DNA from 4 places in the Streptomyces sp. NPDC091287 genome. Region 3 is predicted to be linked to each of the others. Evidence: riboswitches for the same ligand, from Rfam matches in the RefSeq annotation. Region 3 holds a riboswitch; each other region holds the start of a gene.
What was found. A riboswitch is a leader RNA that binds a small molecule or an ion and turns the genes downstream of it on or off. The one in region 3 is predicted to bind cyclic di-AMP.

Region 1 (5,135 bases), on a different contig from region 3:
CCGGACGCTGGACCCGTACTCCAAGCTGCTGTCCGAGCGGATCGTCTTCCTCGGGAGCCCGGTCGACGACATCGCCGCGAGCGACCTCATCGCCCAGTTCATGTATCTGGAGCACGCCGATCCGGACCGGCCCCTGTCGCTCTACATCAACTCCCCCGGCGGCACGTTCCAGGCGATGGCGGCGGTCTACGACACGATGCGGTTCCTGACCTGCGAGGTGGAGACCTTCTGTCTGGGGCAGGCGGGCTCCTACGCGGCGGCCCTGCTGGCGGCCGGGGCGAAGGGGCGCCGACATGCGCTGCCCGGCGCGCGGGTAGTCATTCAGCAGCCCGCCATGGAGGAACCGATGCGGGGCCAGCCGTCCGACCTGGAGATCCACGCGCGCGAACTGGTGCGCACCCGCGAGATGTTCGCGGCCATGCTGGTCCGGGACACGGGCCGGACCGCGGAGCAGATCACCGCCGACATCGAGCGCGACACCATCCTCGACGCCAAGGCCGCCCTCGCCTACGGGCTGGTCGACCACGTCATGGAGAACCGCTGACTCTCCCGGCCGCCGTACGACGCGAGGTGAAACGCCGATGGAGCCACCCCAGTTCCCGCCCCTGCCCGCGCTGACCCGGGCCGAGGGCGAGTTCGTCGACTGCTATCTGGCCGTGCTCGACCAGGTGGGCCGGATCAACCCGGCCCGTGGCAGCGACACCTACAGCGCGCTGCGGGCCGCCCAGGCCCTGGCCTCCCGGGCGGCCGCGCTGCGCGACGCCCTGGCCCTGATGCACGAGCGCGGCGAGTCGCGGATCCACGCCGCCACCCTGGCGCGGGCCCTGCGCGTCCTGGACGGGGAGCGCCGGGCGGGCCGGGTCGCGGTGCCGCCGCCCGTGAACTGACCGGCCCCGCGCACGGGAAGCGCGCTACGGGAGCGGGCCGGTCGGTCCCGCGCACGACACGCCCGGTCGGGGGACCGATTCGTCTCGCTCGTTCGGCGTAGGCGATCACCCGCCCGAGCGACGGCTCAACTTGCGTTCGATGCGCGGTCCGTACTCGAAATGCCCCCTTTCGTCGCTGGTACGAGGGTGTGCGCCCGGCTCGCGGGCGAGCGCGAATCCGACCTGTCCACCCGAATGGATCAGTGGTGAGGAGACTCACAAACCGCTGTTTCAGCTCGGAATTCCGGCATCGAGTGAGTCAAGATCCCTGGGACGACAAGCCCCCGCCACCGCGGCGGGGCGGTCCGGGCGGACGCCGAGTCCTGCCGCCGCCCGGATGACTGGTCGACAGGAGTGGATCGGCAGGAGTGGAGGACCCGAGCACAACGGGCCGCCCGGGAGACCGGGAAGCCCTCGGGGTGAAGCCGCGACAGCGGCCGGGCAACTTCGCCAGCCCGAACCCGACAGGTCATCCTTCACAGGCGGCTGACGAAGGGTTGCGCATGTCTGCGCAGGTTCATGTCCCGTCTCTGTTCGCCCGGGTCGGTACGGCCTCGGTACTCACCCTGGCTGTGACGTCCACGATGCTGGCGCCCGGTCTGGTGAACGATGCCGAGGCCGCCACCCACTCGACGAAGGCCCTGAAGGTCGCCGCGTCGAAGAAGGGGGCTCCCTACAAGTACGGAGCGGCCGGTCCCAGCCGCTTCGACTGTTCGGGGCTGACGGTCTATTCGTTCAAGAAGGCCGGCAAGAAGCTTCCCCGCACGGCACAGCAGCAGTACAACAAGACCCGCCACATCGGGAAGTCGCAGCGCAAACGCGGCGACCTCGTCTTCTTCCATTCGGGTCGCAGCGTCTACCACGTGGGCATCTACGCCGGGGCCGGGAAGATCTGGCACTCCCCCAAATCGGGGGACGTGGTGAGACTGGCCAAAATCTGGTCCAAGAGCGTCTGGTACGGACGGGTCCGCTGACCCACCGACCGGACGCTCTTTCCGTGCGGGCGGCCCGGCCCGGCCCCTCCTCGGGGCCGCCCGCATACCGCCCGCGCCCTCAGCGCAGCAGGGGGCCGGTGACCAGCGCCAGTCCCAGACCGGTGAGCGCCACACCGCTGCCGCCCTCGATGGCGCGGGCGGTACGCGGGCGGCGCAGCCACCGGCCCAGCCGGTCCACGAGCAGGGCGACGGCCGGGAACCAGATCAGCGCCAGCGCCACCACCAGGGCCGCGAGCAGCAGGGTCCTGGGCAGCGGCGGCTGACCGTGGGGCACGAACTGCGGGAGCAGGCTGAGGAAGAGGACCGGGGCCTTCGGGTTGAGCGCGTTGGTCAGGAACCCCTGACGCAGCGCGCGTCCGAACTCCCCGGTCACGGGCCGCCCCGGCTCGTCCTCCCGCGTACCGGAGGGTGAGCCGGAGCTGTCCTGCGAGGGCCGGCGGCGGATCGCGTACAGCGCGCTGATCCCGAGGTAGAGCACGTACGCGCCGCCGAGCAGCTGGACGGTACGGAAGAGCACCGGCATGGTCACCAGCACCGCGGCGAGTCCGGCGACCGCGAGCGCGGTGTGCACCAGCAGCCCTCCGGCGACGCCGAACGCGGTGGCCAGGCCCGCGATGCGCGAGGCCAGGGCGTTGCGTACGACGACGGTGAAGTCGGCGCCGGGCAGTGCGACCATTCCGGCGGCGACCCCGGTGAAGGCGATCAGTTGTGCGTCCATGGGTCCACCTTGGACCGGCGGAGCCTTTAGCATGTATTTGCAATCTTCTGGGTCTGCCTAAAGGAACGCTTTCATGTACGACCCGACACGGCTCGCGGCACTCGTGGCGGTCGCGGAGGCCGGATCGATCACCCGGGCCGCCGCCCGCCTCGGCTACACCGCACCCGCGCTCTCCCAGCAGCTGGCCAAACTGGAGCGGGAGGCCGGGGCGGCACTGCTCGTGCGCCACCACCGCGGGGCGCGGCTGACGGCGGCGGGCGAGCTGCTGGCGGGCCGGGCCCGGCGAGTCCTGGACGAGCTGGACCAGGCGCGGCACGAGCTGGCTCAGCTGGCCGGGCTCTCGGGCGGCAGGCTGCGGGTGGGGACGTTCACGACGGCCGGGATCCATCTGCTGCCGCCGGTCCTGAGCGCGTTCCGGCGGGCCCATCCGGAGGTCGAGCTGGCCGTCGCCGAATACGAACCGCCGGGCGGCATCGCCGCAGTGGTCGCGGGCGAGGTGGATCTCGCCCTGACCCACGCCTACGAACCGGCGGCGGCCGAGCCCCCGTCGGCGGGCGTTCTCGTCGAACCCCTGCTGGTCGAGGAGCTGGTGCTGGTCGCCTCGGTGGGCCACCGGCTCTCCGAGGGCACCGGGCGGCTGCCGGTCGGCGAGCTGGCGGGGCGGCCGCTGATCAGCAGCGCGCCCACCCATCCGCCCCGGCGCGGGGTCGAGAACGCGCTCGCCGAGGCCGGGGCGACACCGGCGGTGGTCTGCGAGTCGCCCGGGTACGCGCTGGTGTGCGCGCTGGTCAGCGCGGGGCTCGGGGTGGCGGTGGTGCCGGAGATGGTCGCCTCAATGTCCTCGGCCCCGCTGTCGGTCCGGCGGCTGGAGCCCGCCTCGTTCCGCCGGACCATCTCGGTCGTGCACCGGGGCGACCGGTCGACCGCGGCGGCGGCGACGCTGCTCGCGCTGCTGCGCAGCGGCTTCGGCCGTGGGAGCACGGCCCCCGCGCGATGAGCCTCACCGGGGTCAGCCCTGGATCGGGACGACCCAGGGGAGGGCGATCCAGACCGTCTTGCCGCCCTCGGCGGTCGGGGTCACCTGGAGCCGCCCGCCACGCTCCTTGGCCAGGGCCCGAATGATGACCATGCCCCGGCCGTTGTCCTGCCGGACGGCGGCGGGCAGCCGCTGGGGCCAGCGGGGGTGACTGTCCGTGACGCCGAGATACAGCTCCTCGTCGCGTTCGAGGCGCAGATCCACGGTGAAGGTGGGCGACTGGCCGAACGTGTGCTGGACGGCGTTGGTGGCCAGCTCCGAGATGATCAGCCGGATGGTGTCGGCGAACTCGGTGTCGTCGGGCAGCCCCCATTGGGCCAGGGTCCTGGCCACATGTCTGCGGGCCGACGAGACCGAGACCGGATCGGTCGGCAGCGTGACGGTTGCTTCCTGATGGTCTGCCATGGCGACGCCGTCCCTTTCCCGCCCTGGCCGACCGGCGGCCGGCCAGGATTGTGCTTCGCGCCAGATTGCCATTGATGCAGCTCCCTGTAACGACGTTCGGCCAAGATATGCATATATCTGTCGCTCGAAGCGGTGAATTCGGGACCCGTACGGCGTGGACGGGCGGCACACTGACCCCTCTGCGGGCCGGCCCCGGTGACGGACCGGCCCTTCCCGACAGCAGAAGGAGACCGGCATGCTGCACGGCCCCGTCGTCCGACGCCGCAAGCTCGGTGAGGAGCTGCGGAGTCTGCGCCACGCCTCCGGGCTGACCAGCCGGGACGCGGCGCGGCTGCTCGGCTGGCACCAGTCGAAGGTGAGCCGCATCGAGACGGGCGCGAGCGGGGTGACGCCCGCCGACGTGTCACGGCTGCTGGACGTCTACGCGGTGCGCGACACCCAGTTGCGTTGCCTGCTCGAAGTCCTCGCGGGGTCGGCGGGCGGCGGCGGTTCGGGCTGGTGGCATGCCTACCGCGGGCTGATCCCGCCGCAGTACCGGGACTTCATCAGCCTGGAGTCGCAGGCCAGCACGGTCCGGACGCTGGAGACCTCGGTGGTGCCGGGGCTGCTCCAGACCGCCGGATACGCACGTGCCGTGACCCGCGCCTCGCTGGACGGCTTACCGGACGGCCGGCTCGACTCGCTGGTCGAGGTCCGGCTGACCCGCCAGCGGGTGCTGCGCGCGAGTCCGCCGCTGCGCTTCACCGCCGTGCTGGACGAGGCGGTGCTCCGCCGCGAGGTGGGTGGGCCGCAGGTGATGAGGGACCAGCTGCAACATCTGATCCAGGTTGCCCAACTTCCGCATGTGCAACTGCAGTTGCTGCCGTTCTCGGTCGGCGGATACGTCGGCCTCACCGGACCTTTCGTTATTTTCTCTTTTCCGAACATTTCTGATCTGGATGTGGTCGTTCTTGACCACTTGACGAGTAGCCTCTACCTGGAGCGGAAAGAAGACCTCGACGCGTACAGCTCGGCCTTCCGTTCCTTGCAGGCACACGCGCTCTCACCAGAACGCT
Region 2 (5,135 bases), on a different contig from region 3:
CTCGGTCTGCGGAGGGGGCGTTTCCATGCCTGCCTTGGTTCTGCTCGGAAGCTCGTAGAGGTGGACGTACGGAGGGACGTACGGGGTCGGTGTCAGTCGCGGTCGTCGTTACGGTCGGCGCTGTCCACGCCGTCCCAGAGGTTCGAGTGCCACGGCCGGTCGCTCGCGCCCGACTCGCCGCGGCGGTCCCGGGCCGCGTCGGGGTCGGCCACGGTGTAGCCGGTCTCCCCGGGGAGGACGTAGTGGAGGTGCTGGCGGGCCAGCCGCATGATGTAGGCGTCGTCCTGGAGCCGCGCCTTCTCGTCCCGCAGCTCCTCGGTGCGCCGCTCCGCCTGCTGCGAGAGCCGCTCCTGCTCGGCGATCTCGTCGCGCTGGGAGACGTACTGCCGCATCGGGTAGGCGAGCGCCACCACCAGGGAGCAGACCACCAGCGCCAGGAACGCGGCCCGGCCGGTGAGCCGGGAGCGGCGGGCCTGCCGGCGGTTCTGGGATCGGTACACGCGGGCCGCGGTCTGCTCGCCGAGCAGCCGCAGTCTGGTCGCGGTGGAGAACCGGTCGCGATCCTTCCCGGCCATGTCTCCCGCCTCCCCATCACACACGTCCGTCCCCGCACACGGTACGGGACCGGGTGCGGGGACGGGCGGAGGCTACCGTCTTGACGCTACGGGTCAGCCCTTGAAGCGCGGGAAGGCGGAACGGCCCGCGTACACCGCGGCGTCGTCGAGGATCTCCTCGATGCGCAGCAGCTGGTTGTACTTGGCGACGCGGTCCGAGCGGGCCGGGGCGCCGGTCTTGATCTGGCCGCAGTTCACGGCGACGGCGAGGTCGGCGATGGTGACGTCCTCGGTCTCGCCGGAGCGGTGCGACATCATGCACTTGAAGCCGTTGCGCTGGGCCAGCTCGACGGCGTCCAGGGTCTCGGTCAGCGAACCGATCTGGTTGACCTTCACGAGCAGGGCGTTGGCGGAGCCCTCCTCGATGCCGCGGGCCAGACGCTCGGGGTTGGTGACGAAGAGGTCGTCGCCGACGATCTGCACCTTGGCGCCGATGCGGTCGGTGATGACCTTCCAGCCGGCCCAGTCGTCCTCGTACAGCGGGTCCTCGATGGAGACCAGCGGGTACGCGGAGACGAGCTCCTCGTAGTACTCGGTCATCTCGGCGGCCGAGCGGGACTTGCCCTCGAACTCGTAGACGCCGTCCTTGTAGAACTCGGACGCGGCGACGTCGAGCGCGAGCGCGATGTCGCGGCCCGGGACGTAACCGGCCTCCTTGATGGCCTCGACGATGAGGTCCAGGGCGGCGCGGTTGGACTCCAGGTTCGGGGCGAAGCCGCCCTCGTCGCCGAGTCCGGTGGACAGGCCCTTGGTCTTGAGGACCTTCTTCAGCGTGTGGTAGACCTCCGCGCCCCAGCGCAGGGCCTCGGAGAAGGACTCCGCGCCGATCGGGGCGATCATGAACTCCTGGACGTCCACGTTGGAGTCGGCGTGCGAGCCGCCGTTCAGGATGTTCATCATCGGAACGGGCAGCAGGTGCGCGTTCGGGCCGCCGAGGTAGCGGAAGAGCGGCAGGTCGGACGCCTCGGAGGCGGCGTGCGCGACGGCCAGCGAGACGCCGAGGATGGCGTTCGCGCCGAGCGAGGCCTTGTTCTCGGTGGCGTCGAGGTCGAACATCGCCTGGTCGATGAGGCGCTGCTCGGTGGCGTCGTACCCGACGAGCTCCGGGCCGATCTGCTCGATGACGGCGAGGACGGCCTTCTCGACGCCCTTGCCCATGTAGCGGTTGGGGTCACCGTCGCGAAGCTCGATGGCCTCGAACGCACCGGTGGAGGCACCGGACGGAACAGCAGCACGGCCCGTGCTGCCGTCGTCGAGGCCAACCTCGACCTCGACCGTGGGGTTGCCCCGGGAGTCGAGGATTTCCCTGGCTACGACGACGTCGATGGACGGCACGAGGCATCTCCTTCTGGGATCTGACATTGGTTGTGCAGGGTCACTGTGGCCTTGCGGCACGAGCCTATCGGGCCCGGCCGCTCCGGTCGGCCGACCGCCCGCCTCCTGGGACGAAAAAGGACCCAAGGACCTGCATCACGGGACAAAACTCTAGAAATCTACTGAGTGGTAATAACAAGAGGTGAACGCATGCGGGCCATCGGCGCCCGCCGCTCACGAAGAACCCGGCCCGGCGCGCTGGGGGGATGAGCGCGCCGGGCCGGGAAGCCGTGCGAGGAGAAGTGCCGCCGGACGCTTCTCCTCCGGGGAGGAGAGACGGCGGTTACTTCAGGTGGAGCTGCTGACCCGGGAAGATCAGGTCCGCGTCCTTGACGATGTCGTCGTTGAGCTTGAAGAGCTTGCTCCAGCCGCCCTTGACGCCCTCCGCCTCGGCGATGGTGCTCAGGGTGTCGCCGGCCTTGACCTTGTACTCGCCGTCGCCCTTCTGGACCTTCTCGCCGGTCGGGGTGGTGACGGTCTTCTTGCTCTCGGCCTTGGGGGCCTCGCGCTGCTCGGAGCGCGTGGTGGGCTGCTCGGCCTGACGCTCGGGCTGCGCCTGCTCGGGCTTGCTCTCGCCGGAGCCCGAGCCGGTGTTCACGCCCGGGTCCACACCGTCGTTGGTGAGGCCGCCGGCGCCGGCGCAGGCCCAGGCGCCCGGGCCCTGGAGGTCGAGGAGCTTCTCGGCGGCGGCGATCTGCTGGTCCTTGGAGGCCAGGTCGGCACGGGAGGCGTACTGCGTACCGCCGGCGGCGGCCCAGCTGGACTGCGAGAACTGCAGTCCGCCGTAGTAGCCGTTGCCGGTGTTGATGGACCAGTTGCCGCCGGACTCGCACTGGGCGACGGCGTCCCAGGTCTCGACGGAGGCGGCGGAAGCGTTGGTCGCGCCCATCAGCGGGACGGCGATGGCGGCACCGGTGACACCCGCGAGGGTGGCGATACGGGTGGCCTTGGACGGGCGGCGGTGCTTGCCCTTGCTGTTCAGCAGCATGGAACGAATCTCCTCACCGACGCCTACGAGGTGAGCTGTCGGGTTCGGGCTGATGAGTTGCCCGGTCGCGCGGTGCTGCTCGCGACTTCACCCCTAGCCGGCCCCGTACGTCCTCGTCGGTTCGACGAGGCGTCCGGACCCGGCGGCTTACCTGGGTCCCCCGCTCCTGCCTACGGCGCTTACGCGTCTGTTCCCTTCGACCGACGGCAGGATTCGGCGTGACGGTCGACGGGGCCCGCGGTGCGAGCGGTTCCGACCGTAAACACAGGCAACCCCGACATTCAAAGATGGACATAGGGGGCAATCAACCCGAACTCACCTTGGTCGGCGGGGTGTTTCCGCAGGTGGGGGGCGATTCGCCCGGACCAGCCGGACGAGACGCGCCAGTTGAAGCAAAGAGACCCATGTCTCACTTACGCAAAAGTGGACATAGGTCTCTTAACTGCCTCGATTTTCGGGGTGTTTTCCCGAATTCGATCAGTTGGTGGCGGGCGCCCCGGCGGGCGTCTCGGCACCCTCCGGCGCGGCCGGGTCCGCGCTCTTGCCCGCACCCCGGTCCGCGCCCTCGCCCGCGCCACGGTCCAGGCCCAGGTCCAGGTTCTGGCCGGGCAGGATCAGGTCCGGGTCGGAGCCCAGGAGGCCCTTGTTCGTCTCGTACAGGCCGGTCCAACCGCCGGGGATCTCCTGGGCGTCGGCGATCGCCCAGAGGTTGTCCCCGGGCCGCACCGTGTAGCCGCCGGCGGTCGCCGCGCCACCGTCCCGCGCGTCGCCTTCGCCGCGCGAGGCGTGCCGACCGGACTCACGGGGGCCGTCCTGCCGGCCCGCGTCGGCCTCCTCGGGCGCGGGGGTGCCCCGGTGCTTGCCTCCCTGGCCGCCCTCACCCGTCGAGGCGTCGGGGGCGGTGGAGGGGTCCGAGGCGTCGGGGGCGTCGGAGGCGGGCGGGGCGGAGGGCGTCACCGAGGAGTCGGGAGCCTCGCTCCCCTTCTCCGCGTCACCCGTACCACCCTTGTCCGCCTCATCACCCTTCTCACCCTTGCCGGATTCACCCGGTTCGCCGGTTGCGTCCGCTTCGTCGGTCGGGGTGGAGGTCGGGTCGGCCGAGGGGTCCGCCGAGGGATCGGCGGACGGGTCGGCGGAGGGGTCCGCGGACGGCGAGGTGCCCGGGTCGACGCCCGGCAGACTGCCGTCCACCGCGAGGCCGGAGATCACCGCACAGCTGGGCCACGCCTTCGAACCCTGGTCGTCCAGGACCTTCTCGGCCACCGAGATCTGCTGCGAGCGGCTGGCGAGGTCGGCGCGGGGCGCGAACGCCGTGCCGCCGTACGCCGACCAGGTCTCCTGCGAGAACTGGAGCCCGCCGTAGTAGCCGTTGCCGAGATCGGCGCTCCACATGCCGCCGCTCTCGCACTCCGCGACCCGGTCCCAGGTGGTGGCCTCGGCCGCGTGCGCGCCGCCGGCGCCGAGCAGCGGGATGGCGATGGCCGATCCCGTCACACCTGCGGCGACGATGATGGCGGGTGCCTGACGAGGGCGGCGGTGTCTGCCGTTCGCGGAGCCCATGGGTATGCCTTCCGTGCGACTGACAAGCGAGTGACCTGAGCGCCGCGCAGCGGATTGACGTGCCCGCTTCGGCGCCCAAGTGACGCGTGAGCAAGGTGCGACCGACGCGTCGAACCGTGAACCTAGCGGGACTCGAACGTGTGTCACAAGTCGATGCAGCGCAGATCACGTGAAAGTCACAGAGTTGACACTGTGTCACTTTTTTCGGATCGGCTACCCGGTTCGAACTCGACCGGGAGGGTGCGCAGTCCACGCATGATGAGCCCGCCACGCCAGCGCAAATCGCCAGGTTCTCCCGCAAGTCGCAGGTCAGGAAGGCGCCTCAACAGTGTGGTCAGCGCGGTCTGTCCCTCCAGCCGGGCCAGCGGCGCCCCCAGGCAGTAGTGGATGCCGTGCCCGTATCCGAGGTGCTGATTGTCACGCCGTGCAAGGTCCAGGGTGTCCGGATCAGTGAACCGGTCCGGGTCGCGGTCGGCCGCCGCCAGCACCACGAGTACGGGGTCCCCGGCGGCGATTTCCTCGCCGCCCAGGGTCAGCGCCTCGGTGGCGTACCGCCAGGTCGCCATCTCGACCGGCCCGTCGAACCGGAGCAGCTCCTC
Region 3 (5,135 bases):
ATCGTGATGTCGCCGTTCGCGCACCCCCTGTTCACGGTCCTCACCGGCCTCGGCTTCGGCTTCGCGGCCGTCAGCGCCCGCCGCCACCGGGTCCGCCGGATCGCCCTGCCGGTGCTGGGACTGCTCCTGGCGATGGGCCTGCACGCCCTGTGGAACGGTTCGTCGGCCTTCGGCCCGTACGGCTTCTACGCGGTGTACGGGATCGTCATGGTCCCGGCGTTCGGCCTGGTGACCTGGCTGGCGATCTGGTCGCGCCAGCGGGAGCTGCGGACCCTCGCGGCCGAGCTGCCCGCCTATGCGGCGGCCGGCTGGCTGACCCCAGCCGAGCCGTCGGCGCTCTCCTCCATGCGGGCCCGGGGCATGGCCCGCGACCTGGCCCGCCACTGGCAGCCGGACCGGACGCGGGGCCGGGCGGCGGCCCGCGCGGTCGCGGAGTACGAGTCGTTCGCGACCTCCCTGGCGGGGCTGCGCCGCCGGGCCCGCCACGGCGCGGTGGGCCCGGACTTCGGCGCGCGGGAGCGGGAGTTGCTGCACCACCTCTGGCAGCGCCGGGAGTTCGCGGCCCCGGCCCTCACCCAGGCGGCCCGCCTGACGGCCCGCCCGGGCGCCCACCGCGGCCACCCCATGCCGACGCCGTACGCAAACGGGTACGGGTACGGGCACAGCCCCGGACACCCGCCCGGATACGGGCAGCCGCACGGGCACACACCGGGATACGGCCCCGCCGCCTACCCGCCGCCCCACCCGTACGGCAGCGCACCACCCAGCCACCGCCGCCCGCCGAGGTAGCCACAGCCACTGCGTCGACGTCGGCGTCGGCGACCGCGAACGGTGGCGGCGGCCCGCTCCGTCAGGCCGACGCCTCGGTGAGCAGGGCGAGTTCGCCGTCGGTCAGCCGCAGGTCGGCGACCGCGACGAGGGCGGGAAGCTGTTCGACCGTACGGGCGGAGGCGATCGGGGCGGCGACGGTCGGCTGTGCGGCGAGCCAGGCGAGGGCGACCGTGGCGATCTCGGCCTCCCGTTCCCCGGCGACCCGGTCCAGAGCGGCCAGCACCCTGCGGCCCTGCTCCGACTCCAGGTGGCCGCCCGCCTTCGCGGAGCGGGCGCTCTCCACGGTCGTACCGGGGCGGTACTTGCCGGTGAGGAAGCCGGAGGCGAGCGCGTAGTACGGGACGGCGGCGAGGCCGGCGCGGGCCGCGGTGTCCTGGAGGTCGCCCTCGTAGGTGTCGCGGGAGACCAGGTTGTAGTGCGGCTGGAGCGCGACGTACCGGGCGAGGCCCTCGCGCTCGGAGAAGTCGAGGGAGGCCCGCAGGCGCTCGGGGCTGATGTTGGAGGCGGCGATGTGCCGCACCTTGCCGTCCTTCACCAGCTGGTCGAGGGCGGTGATGATCTCCTCGACCGGGACGGTCTCGTCGTCGAAGTGCGTGTAGTAGAGGTCGATGTGGTCGGTGCCGAGGCGGCGCAGCGAGGCCTCGGCCGCGCCCTTGACGGTGCCGGCGGCCAGGCCCCGGTGTTCGGGGTGCGCGCCGGCCTTGGTGGCCACGACGATGTCGGACCGGTTGGAGCGGGAGGCGAGCCACTTGCCGATGACGGTCTCCGACTCACCGCCCTCGTTGCCCTCGACCCAGGCGGAGTACGCGTCGGCGGTGTCGATGAAGTTGCCGCCGGCCGCGACGTACGCGTCCAGGACGGCGAAGGACTGGTCCTCGTCCGCCGTCCAGCCGAAGACGTTGCCGCCGAGGGCGAGGGGGAAGACCTGGAGGTCGGAGGTGCCGAGAGTGCGCGGAGAAGTCATGTGGAGGTTCAACGGGCCGGGGCGGGGACGGTATTCCGCCGCCCGCCGGACCGTACCGTCCCCGGACAGACCGGCAGCCCTGACGTCGGGGGGTGTGCGTCAGGGCTGCCGGGGTTGCGGGGCGGCGACGAAGGACGTCAGCCGCGGGGCCGGGAGGTCAGACGTTCAGGCCCTTGCTGTTCAGCCAGGCCATCGGGTCCATCGCGGAACCGCCCGCGGTGCGGACCTCCAGGTGGAGGTGGACTCCGGTGACGTTGCCGCTGTCGCCCATGCGGCCGATGGTCTGGCCGGTGGTGACCTTCTGGCCGACGGAGACCTCGATCGAGGACTGGTGGGCGTACCAGATCTCCGTGCCGTCCTCGAGTTCGAGGACCGTGCGGTAGCCGTACGAACCGGAGTAGCCGGCCGACGTGATCGTGCCGCTGTGCACGGCCTTGAGCGGCGCACCGGCCGACCCGGCGAAGTCGAGACCGGTGTGCTGGCCCGAGGACCAGAGCGCGCCGGACTGACCGTAGGTCGAGGTGATCGTGTACGAGAAGGTGGGGAGGGAGAAGCTGGCGGCGAGCTTGGCGAGCCGCTCGGCCTCCTTCTTCTTCTTCGCCGCTTCCTCCGCCGCCTTCTTCTTCGCGGCGGCTGCGGCCTCGGCCTCGTCCTGCTGCTTCTTGGCCTCGGCGGCGGCGGTCTCGGCCGCTGCCTTCTCGGCGGCGGCCTTGGCCTCGGCGTCGGCGCTGGCCTGCTGCTGCTCGGCCTGCTGGAGGATCCGGGCGCGCAGCGCCTCGCCCGCGTCGGTGCCCTGCTCGGCCTCGGCGGTGGTGAGGCCGGCGGTGGTGAGCGGCGCGGACGCGGCGACCGGGGCGGGCGCAGCCTCGTCGGACATCAAAGACCCGACGCCGGGAAGGGACTTGGCGTCGGGGAGGTTGTCCACGATGGAATCGGGAAGAGAGATGGAGACCGGCGCCTTGTCCTGCGCGGTGGCCATACCGCCCGCACCGACGGCCGCTATGACGCCGACCCCGAGGACGGTGGAGCTACGGGCCAGACCACGCTGCTTGGCGACGCGGTGCTTGCCGCGCACGGGACGGATGGACTCCGCGGTGGGGTTCCATTCCTCCCAGGTGCGCTCCTCGCCACCGAAGGTGTCGGCACCGAAGGTGTCGGCACTGAAGGGTGACGGGGCCTCAGGGGCAGGCTTGTTGGACGCCACGTGGGCGCACTCCTTTCCTTCCTTCTCGCCTACCGGGTTAGCTGACGGGTTCGGAGCAGGAAGGTCTCCTACGGGCCCCTCCGTCTCTCACGAGACGCAGGCGTCCGATTCACCCCATGTAGGTGGTTCCCCGGTTCCCTTGCGGAATTCGGCGCTCGCGCGCGGCGCCGTCTCTGACGACGACTGTGACGACCGCGCTGCGTTATCGAACGTTAATAGACAGACGGGCTCTATTCCAAGCTGTTCCTGTTGATCATTAACGAACACGGTGGGGATGTACGGGTCACAAGCGGGCGGAATCGGGCGACTTGACCGCGGCTCGGCCACACCACTTCTTCTGACGGTGTGTCAAATGTTATGCGGAGTGGTGCTCTTCGATCACGCACCGTGTCACCGCCCTGTCGTCGTCCCGCCGACGCCTCGCCGATGCCCCGTCATCGCCCCGTCATCGCCCGGTCATCGCCCGGCGTCGTCGCCCCGGCCCACGATCTTCACCGTCGTCCGGCGCACGGGCTGCCCCTCCGCCGGCCGGCCGACCGCGATGAGCGCCATGTCGTCCGTGGTCCGCCCGCCGGTGTGCAGCCGTACGTCGTCCGTCAGCGCCGACAACAGCTCCTCCGGGCCCGGGAAGATCCGGCCGCGCAGCCGGGCCGCCGGATCGTAGAAGACCCCGTTCGGGTCCCGGGCCTCGGACAGGCCGTCCGTGAAGGCGAGGAGCGTCGCCCCGGCGGGCATCGCCCACTCGTCGGACCGGTCCGGCCACACCCCCAGGTCCATCCCCAGCGGCATGGCGGGCACCGAGGGGGCCAGCACCTCCAGGGCACCGTCGGCGTGCAGCAGGATCGGCTCGGGGTGACCGCGGTTGACGAGGCGCAACGAGGCCGAACCTGGCGGGATCTCGGCCAGCACGGCGGTGATGAACCCCTCCATGGCGTCCAGCCCGTACCGCCGCGTCCCCTCCCGGGCCAGCGCCCGCTCCAGCCGCTGCGCGACACCCTCCAGCGAACGCTCCTGCTCGGCCGCCTCCCGGAACGCCCCGATGATCACCGCCACCGCCTCGACGGCGTCCAGCCCCTTGCCGCGTACGTCGCCGACAACCAGACGTACGCCGTACGGAGTGTCCGCGACCGCGAACAGGTCGCCGCCCACGAACTCGTCCGCCTGCGCCGCCTCGTACCGCGCGGCCACCTGGAGTCCGCCGATCCGCTCGGCCGGGGTCGGCAGCACGGCCCGCATGGCGGTCTCCGCGATGACCCGGGCCGAGGCCAGTTGTTCGTTGCCGCGCCGCACGACGCCGTTGATGACGAGGGCCAGCACCGAGCCCGTGAGCACGGTGATCATCTCGATGACCGGGACCACCTGGGTGGACGTCCCGTCGGAGAGCCGCATCGCGGTGACGGAGAGGACCGCGGCGATCCCCGTGCGGACGGTCCGGGACTTGGAGAAGAACGGCGCGGCGATCAGCGGGGCCGCGACGAACAAGGGGACCGCGGTGAAATTGGGCGGAGCCAGCGAGTCGAACAGCAGCCCGCCGAGGATCAGCAGAGCGGGCAGCATCCGGACGAACCGCCCGGTGCGCCGCCCGTCGGACGTCAGCTGGCCCTCCCGGGACCCGAACACCACCCGGCCCACGGCGTCGAAACTCCCCACCGTGCCGCTGCGCCGCTCGTCGGCCATCCCCACCTGTGCACTCCTGCCCGGTCCACCCACGGCTGCGGACGGTACCGCGCCCCGCCCAGGCTTCCCGGAGCCGCGCCGAGCGGCTACTCCGCATCGGCCGAATAGGGGGAAGGCGGACGGCGGTCCGGCCTTCCATGGTCAGTCGGAGAGCCGGTGTTCCGCGTATACCGTCAGTGCGTCCCGTACGAAGGCGGCGGTGCCGTCCCCGTAGCGATCGTAGTTCTTTCCGAAGCGGGGATCGGCGACATACATCTCGCCGAGCCCGATCACGTACGAACGGCTGGGCGCCTTGGCCGAGGACAGCCACGCACAGTGCCGCCGCGCGAGGTCCTGCGCCTCGGCCCCGTCGGCGGCGAGCCCCGCCTCCCTGGCCCGGCCCCAGGCGCGCGCGATGGCCTCGTGCTCGTCCTGGAACGCCTTCTTCTGCTCATCCCCGAGCGAACGCCACCAGCGGTC
Region 4 (5,135 bases), on a different contig from region 3:
GGCCGGCGGCTCGCTCAACGGGACGACCAGCTTCGAGCGGACCAATTACTTCGAGACCATGCCCACCCACCAGGTGGAGCTGGCGCTCTGGCTGGAAGCCGACCGGATGGGCTCCCTCCTCGCCGCGCTCGACGAGGAGTCCATGGAGAACCAGCGCGACGTCGTCAAGAACGAACGCCGCCAGCGTTATGACAACGTGCCCTACGGCACCGCGTTCGAGAAGCTGACCGCCCTCTCCTACCCCGAGGGCCACCCGTACCACCACACCCCGATCGGCTCCATGGCCGACCTGGACGCGGCCACGCTGGAGGACGCCCGCGCGTTCTTCCGTACGTACTACGCGCCCAACAACGCGGTGATCTCGGTGGTCGGCGACATCGATCCCGAGCAGACACTCGCCTGGATCGAGAAGTACTTCGGCTCCATCCCCTCCCACGACGGCAAGCAGCCGCCGCGCGACGGGACGCTGCCCGGGATCATCGGCGAGCAGCTGCGCGAAGTGGTCCACGAGGAGGTCCCGGCGCGCGCGCTGATGGCCGCCTACCGGCTGCCCCACGACGGCACCCGCGCCTGTGACGCCGCCGACCTGGCGCTCACCGTGCTGGGCGGCGGCGAGTCCTCCCGGCTGCACAACCGCCTGGTCCGCCGCGACCGGACGGCGGTGGCGGCCGGTTTCGGACTGCTGCGGCTCGCCGGAGCGCCCTCGCTCGGCTGGCTGGACGTGAAGACGTCCGGCGGCGTCGAGGTGGAGACGATCGAGGCCGCGGTCGACGAGGAGCTGGCCCGGTTCGCCGCCGAGGGGCCCACTCCCGAGGAAATGGAGCGGGCCCAGGCGCAGTTGGAGCGCGAGTGGCTCGACCGGCTCGGCACGGTCGCCGGCCGCGCCGACGAACTGTGCCGCTACGCGGTCCTGTTCGGTGACCCGCAGCTCGCCCTGAGCGCCGTGGGCCGCGTCCTGGACGTCACCGCGGAGGAGGTGCGCGCGGCGGCCGAGGCGACCCTGCGCCCCGACAACCGGGCGGTGCTGGTGTACGAGCCCATCGAGCCGGCCGACGAGGCCGACGAGTCCGACGAGGGCACGGCAGGCACCGAGGGCACCGACGCGCACGAGGGGGCGGACAAGTGAGCGACGCCGCCGTGACTGGAGTAGCCATGGAGTACCACCCGCAGCCCACGCCCGGCACGGCCCGCCCCTGGGCCTTCCCGGCGCCCGAGCGCGGCGCCCTGCCCAACGGGCTGACCGTGCTGCGCTGCCACCGCCCCGGCCAGCAGGTCGTCGCGGTGGAGATCTTCCTGGACGCGCCGCTGGAGGCCGAGCCCGAGGGCCTGGACGGCGTGGCCACGATCATGTCGCGGGCGCTCTCGGAGGGCACCGACAAGCACAGCGCCGAGGAGTTCGCCGCCGAGCTGGAGCGCTGCGGTGCCACGCTCGACGCGCACGCCGACCACCCCGGCGTCCGGGTCTCCCTGGAGGTCCCGGTCTCCCGGCTGGCCAAGGCCCTCGGGCTGGTCGCCGAGGCGCTGCGGGCCCCGGCGTTCGACGGGAGCGAGATCGAGCGCCTCGTCGGCAACCGCCTCGACGAGATCCCGCACGAGCATGCCAACCCGTCCCGGCGCGCCGCCAAGCAGCTCTCCAAGGAGCTGTTCCCGGCCACCGCCCGGATGTCCCGCCCGCGCCTGGGCACCGAGGAGACGGTCCGGCGGATCGACGAGACCGCCGTGCGCGCCTTCTTCGACGCCCACGTCCGGCCGTCCACCGCGACGGCCGTGATCGTCGGAGACCTGACCGGTATCGACCTGGACGCGCTGCTGGCGGAGACCCTCGGCGACTGGTCGGGCAACGCCGGTCAGGCCCGCCCGGTGCCGCCCATCACCGCGAACGACACCGGCCGCGTCGTGATCGTGGACCGGCCCGGCGCGGTCCAGACCCAGCTGCTGATCGGCCGCATCGGCGCCGACCGGCACGAGCGCGTGTGGCCCGCCCAGGTGCTCGGCACGTACTGCCTGGGCGGCACCCTCACCTCCCGGCTGGACCGGGTGCTGCGTGAGGAGAAGGGCTACACCTACGGGGTGCGGGCCTTCGCCCAGGTGCTGCGCTCCAGCGGCCCCGATTCGGGCGGCGCGGCCATGCTCGCGATCAGCGGCTCGGTGGACACGGAGTCCACGGGACCGGCGCTGGACGACCTCTGGAAGGTCCTGCGGACGCTGGCCGCCGAGGGGCTGACCGACGCCGAGCGCGAGACGGCCGTACAGAACCTGGTGGGCGTCGCCCCGCTGAAGTTCGAGACCGCCGCCTCCGTCGCGAGCACGCTGGCCGACCAGGTCGAGCAGCACCTCCCCGACGACTACCAGGCCCACCTCTACGCCCGGCTCGCCGAGACGGGCACCGTGGAGGCGACCGCCGCCGTGGTCAGCGCCTTCCCGGTCGACCGGCTGGTCACGGTCCTCGTGGGGGACGCCGCGCGGATCGAGGAGCCCGTGAAGGCCCTCGGCATCGGAGAGGTGTCGGTCGTCACCGGCTGACGCACGTGTGGCACACCGCCGCGAACAGGACCCCGACGAACGCATATTCGTCGGGGTCCTCCCTTTTGGGTCGATTAATCCATTCCATCCCCTTTTGGGGGAGAGGTTGCCTGTCTGCCCTGTGGGATGTGCGACAAATCCCCTTGTCCGTTTGGCGATGGGAAGTCGCCCCGCCTAGCGTCGGCTCGGCTGTCCGCCACCCGTATGCCGCAGCCGCGGCGCCGGGCAGTCATCGCCGAGTCCCCGTCAGGCGCGAGCCTGGGGAGCCGGGGACCCACGCAGTCCCTGGGGTGAATCGGAGGTCCGTGCCGCGAAACCGGTGCGGGGATCCGTAGGAGACCTTCCTGCTCCGAACCCGTCAGCTAACCCGGTAGGCGAGAAGGAAGGAAAGGATCAGCCCCTCCATGGCGTTCACCCGTGCCACCGGGAAGCACCGTGCCCCGAGCCGCCTCACGCGCCGGAGCGCCCAGGCCGCCGGCATCGCGGCTCTGGCCACCACCGGAGTCCTCGGCTCGCTGGCCTCCCCGGCCCTGGCCGCGGACACCGAGGCCGCCCAGGTCGCCGACACCGGCCTCACCCAGGCCGTCGCCCTCGACGCCACTCTCGCCGAGCAGATAGACGCGCAGGCCCACGCCCAGAAGCAGCAGGCCGACGCGATCGCGAAGGCGAAGGCCAAGGCCGCCGCGGAGGCCCGCGAGAAGGCAGCCAAGGCCAAGGCGAAGGCGGAGGCCGAGCGCAAGGCCGAGGCCCGTGCCAAGGAGGTCCGTGAGGAGAAGGCCCGCGCCGCACGCGCCGCCGAGCGCGCCCGCCTGAACGCCTTCCACCTCCCGGTCGCCGGCTCCCACGTCACCACCGGCTACAACACCGGTGGTTCGCTCTGGTCCTCCGGCAGCCACTCCGGCGTGGACTTCCAGGCCGCCTCCGGCAGCTCCGTCGTCGCCGTCGGCGCCGGCACGGTCGTCGAGGCCGGCTGGGGCGGCGCCTACGGCAACAACATCGTGCTCCGGATGACGGACGGCACGTACACCCAGTACGGACACCTCTCCTCGATCGGCGTCTCCGTCGGCCAGAGCGTCTCCTCCGGCCAGCAGATCGGCCTCTCCGGCTCCACCGGCAACTCCACCGGCCCGCACCTGCACTTCGAGGCCCGGACCAGCCCCGACTACGGCAGCGACATGGACCCCGTCGGCTACCTGCGCTCCCACGGACTGAACGTCTGATTCGTCCCGCGCGACCCCGTCCGAAGGCCCCGGCACCCGCCGGGGCCTTCGGCAATTCCGGCCCGAAGATATCCATGGATTGTGGCCTGCCATCGGAAATTCCGGCAGATTGCAATAGAGTCACGGAACAGACGTCGGGCGGCCGCGTTTCGCGGGGATCAAGGCGGAGGTTCGGACATGCGCATTCCCGCGCATTCGGTATGCACGGCAATCCGTGACGACATCGTCTCCGGTGTCTACGAGCGGGGCAGCCGCCTCACCGAGGAGTTGCTGGCCCGCCGCTACGGGGTCTCCCGCGTCCCGGTCCGCGAGGCCCTGCGCACGCTGGAGTCCGAGGGCTTCGTGGTCACCCGCAGACATGCGGGCGCCTGTGTCGCCGAGCCCACCGCGCAGGAGGCGGCCGATCTCCTGGAGGTGCGGATGCTTCTGGAGCCACTGGGCGCGGCCCGCGCGGCCCAGCGCCGCACGGAAGCCCACCTGAAGGTGCTCCGGGGCCTGGTCAGACTGGGCCAGGAGCGGGCCCGCCGGGGCGAGGGCGAGGATCTGCGCTCGCTGGCCGGCTGGTTTCACGAGACCCTCGCCCAGGCCTCCGGCAGCCCCGGCCTCATCGCCCTGCTCACCCAGCTCCGCCACAAGATCGCCTGGATGTACGCGGTCGAGCAGCCGGCCCGCCCGGTCGACTCCTGGGCCGAGCGCGGCGCGATCGTGGACGCCGTGGCGCGCGGCGACGCGGAGCGGGCGAGGGCGCTGACCGCCCAGTACGCGGAACGCGCCACCGGGGCCCACCGGCTGCGCCGCCCGCAACCGCCGGGGCGGCGCACCGCGCCCGTTCCCCGTGTGAGCACTTCGCAACACGACGTAAACATCGCGGGCGTCCGCAATTAACGGAAGAGCCGTATACAAAGAGAAGTAATTGCGGGGCATTGTTTGTGCTGCCCGAATTGTCGATGCACGGCTCTTTCCCGAAAGCGAAAGAGCCGTGATCCCTCGAAGGGGTCACGGCTCTCGCACCTGTCGAATCCGGCCGGGCCGGTTCGCGTCGGGTCAGACGGTCTCGGGGAGTTCTTCCAGGCCCTCGGCGACCAGCTTCGCGAGCCGGTCCAGAGCGGCCTCGGCGTCGTCCGCGTCGGACGCGAGCACGATCTCCTCGCCACCCTGCGCGCCCAGACCGAGCACGGCGAGCATGGAGGCGGCGTTCACCGGGTTGCCGTCGGACTTGGCGATCGTCACGGGGACGCCGGAAGCCGTGGCGGCACGGACGAAGATGGAAGCGGGGCGGGCGTGCAGGCCCTCGGCCCAACCGACGTTTACGCGGCGCTCAGCCATGGTTCTGCCCTTCACATATCAACGGTTGTCTAGACCAGTCTCTCATGCAGTGCGTGGTGCTGTGCC

Region 1: it holds a riboswitch for cyclic di-AMP, as region 3 does, so the genes downstream of both, ACIQRW_RS30215 (C40 family peptidase) here and ACIQRW_RS34665 (M23 family metallopeptidase) in region 3, are expected to answer to the same signal.
Region 2: it holds a riboswitch for cyclic di-AMP, as region 3 does, so the genes downstream of both, ACIQRW_RS16255 (transglycosylase family protein) here and ACIQRW_RS34665 (M23 family metallopeptidase) in region 3, are expected to answer to the same signal.
Region 4: it holds a riboswitch for cyclic di-AMP, as region 3 does, so the genes downstream of both, ACIQRW_RS06375 (M23 family metallopeptidase) here and ACIQRW_RS34665 (M23 family metallopeptidase) in region 3, are expected to answer to the same signal.

What each region holds. Positions count from the first base shown of each region.
Region 1 covers NZ_JBIVUV010000020.1:91,037-96,171, reverse strand. The annotation lists gene ACIQRW_RS30225 (ATP-dependent Clp protease proteolytic subunit) at 1-544, shown strand, start outside; gene ACIQRW_RS30220 (hypothetical protein) at 582-887, shown strand; cyclic di-AMP (ydaO/yuaA leader) riboswitch at 1,241-1,426, shown strand; gene ACIQRW_RS30215 (C40 family peptidase) at 1,430-1,900, shown strand; gene ACIQRW_RS30210 (LysE family translocator) at 1,980-2,639, opposite strand; gene ACIQRW_RS30205 (LysR family transcriptional regulator) at 2,713-3,636, shown strand; gene ACIQRW_RS30200 (ATP-binding protein) at 3,649-4,080, opposite strand; gene ACIQRW_RS30195 (helix-turn-helix domain-containing protein) at 4,316-5,135, shown strand, end outside.
Region 2 covers NZ_JBIVUV010000008.1:283,656-288,790, reverse strand. The annotation lists gene ACIQRW_RS16270 (DUF501 domain-containing protein) at 1-27, opposite strand, end outside; gene ACIQRW_RS16265 (septum formation initiator family protein) at 93-575, opposite strand; gene eno (phosphopyruvate hydratase) at 669-1,976, opposite strand; gene ACIQRW_RS16255 (transglycosylase family protein) at 2,272-2,976, opposite strand; cyclic di-AMP (ydaO/yuaA leader) riboswitch at 2,982-3,113, opposite strand; gene ACIQRW_RS16250 (transglycosylase family protein) at 3,454-4,536, opposite strand; gene ACIQRW_RS16245 (cytochrome P450) at 4,713-5,135, opposite strand, start outside.
Region 3 covers NZ_JBIVUV010000026.1:98,441-103,575, reverse strand. The annotation lists gene ACIQRW_RS34675 (PrsW family intramembrane metalloprotease) at 1-789, shown strand, start outside; gene ACIQRW_RS34670 (aldo/keto reductase) at 851-1,795, opposite strand; gene ACIQRW_RS34665 (M23 family metallopeptidase) at 1,953-2,999, opposite strand; cyclic di-AMP (ydaO/yuaA leader) riboswitch at 3,011-3,163, opposite strand; gene ACIQRW_RS34660 (PP2C family protein-serine/threonine phosphatase) at 3,456-4,676, opposite strand; gene ACIQRW_RS34655 (MerR family transcriptional regulator) at 4,818-5,135, opposite strand, start outside.
Region 4 covers NZ_JBIVUV010000003.1:384,021-389,155, reverse strand. The annotation lists gene ACIQRW_RS06385 (M16 family metallopeptidase) at 1-1,126, shown strand, start outside; gene ACIQRW_RS06380 (M16 family metallopeptidase) at 1,153-2,523, shown strand; cyclic di-AMP (ydaO/yuaA leader) riboswitch at 2,747-2,914, shown strand; gene ACIQRW_RS06375 (M23 family metallopeptidase) at 2,928-3,743, shown strand; gene ACIQRW_RS06370 (GntR family transcriptional regulator) at 3,921-4,628, shown strand; gene ACIQRW_RS06365 (HPr family phosphocarrier protein) at 4,788-5,069, opposite strand.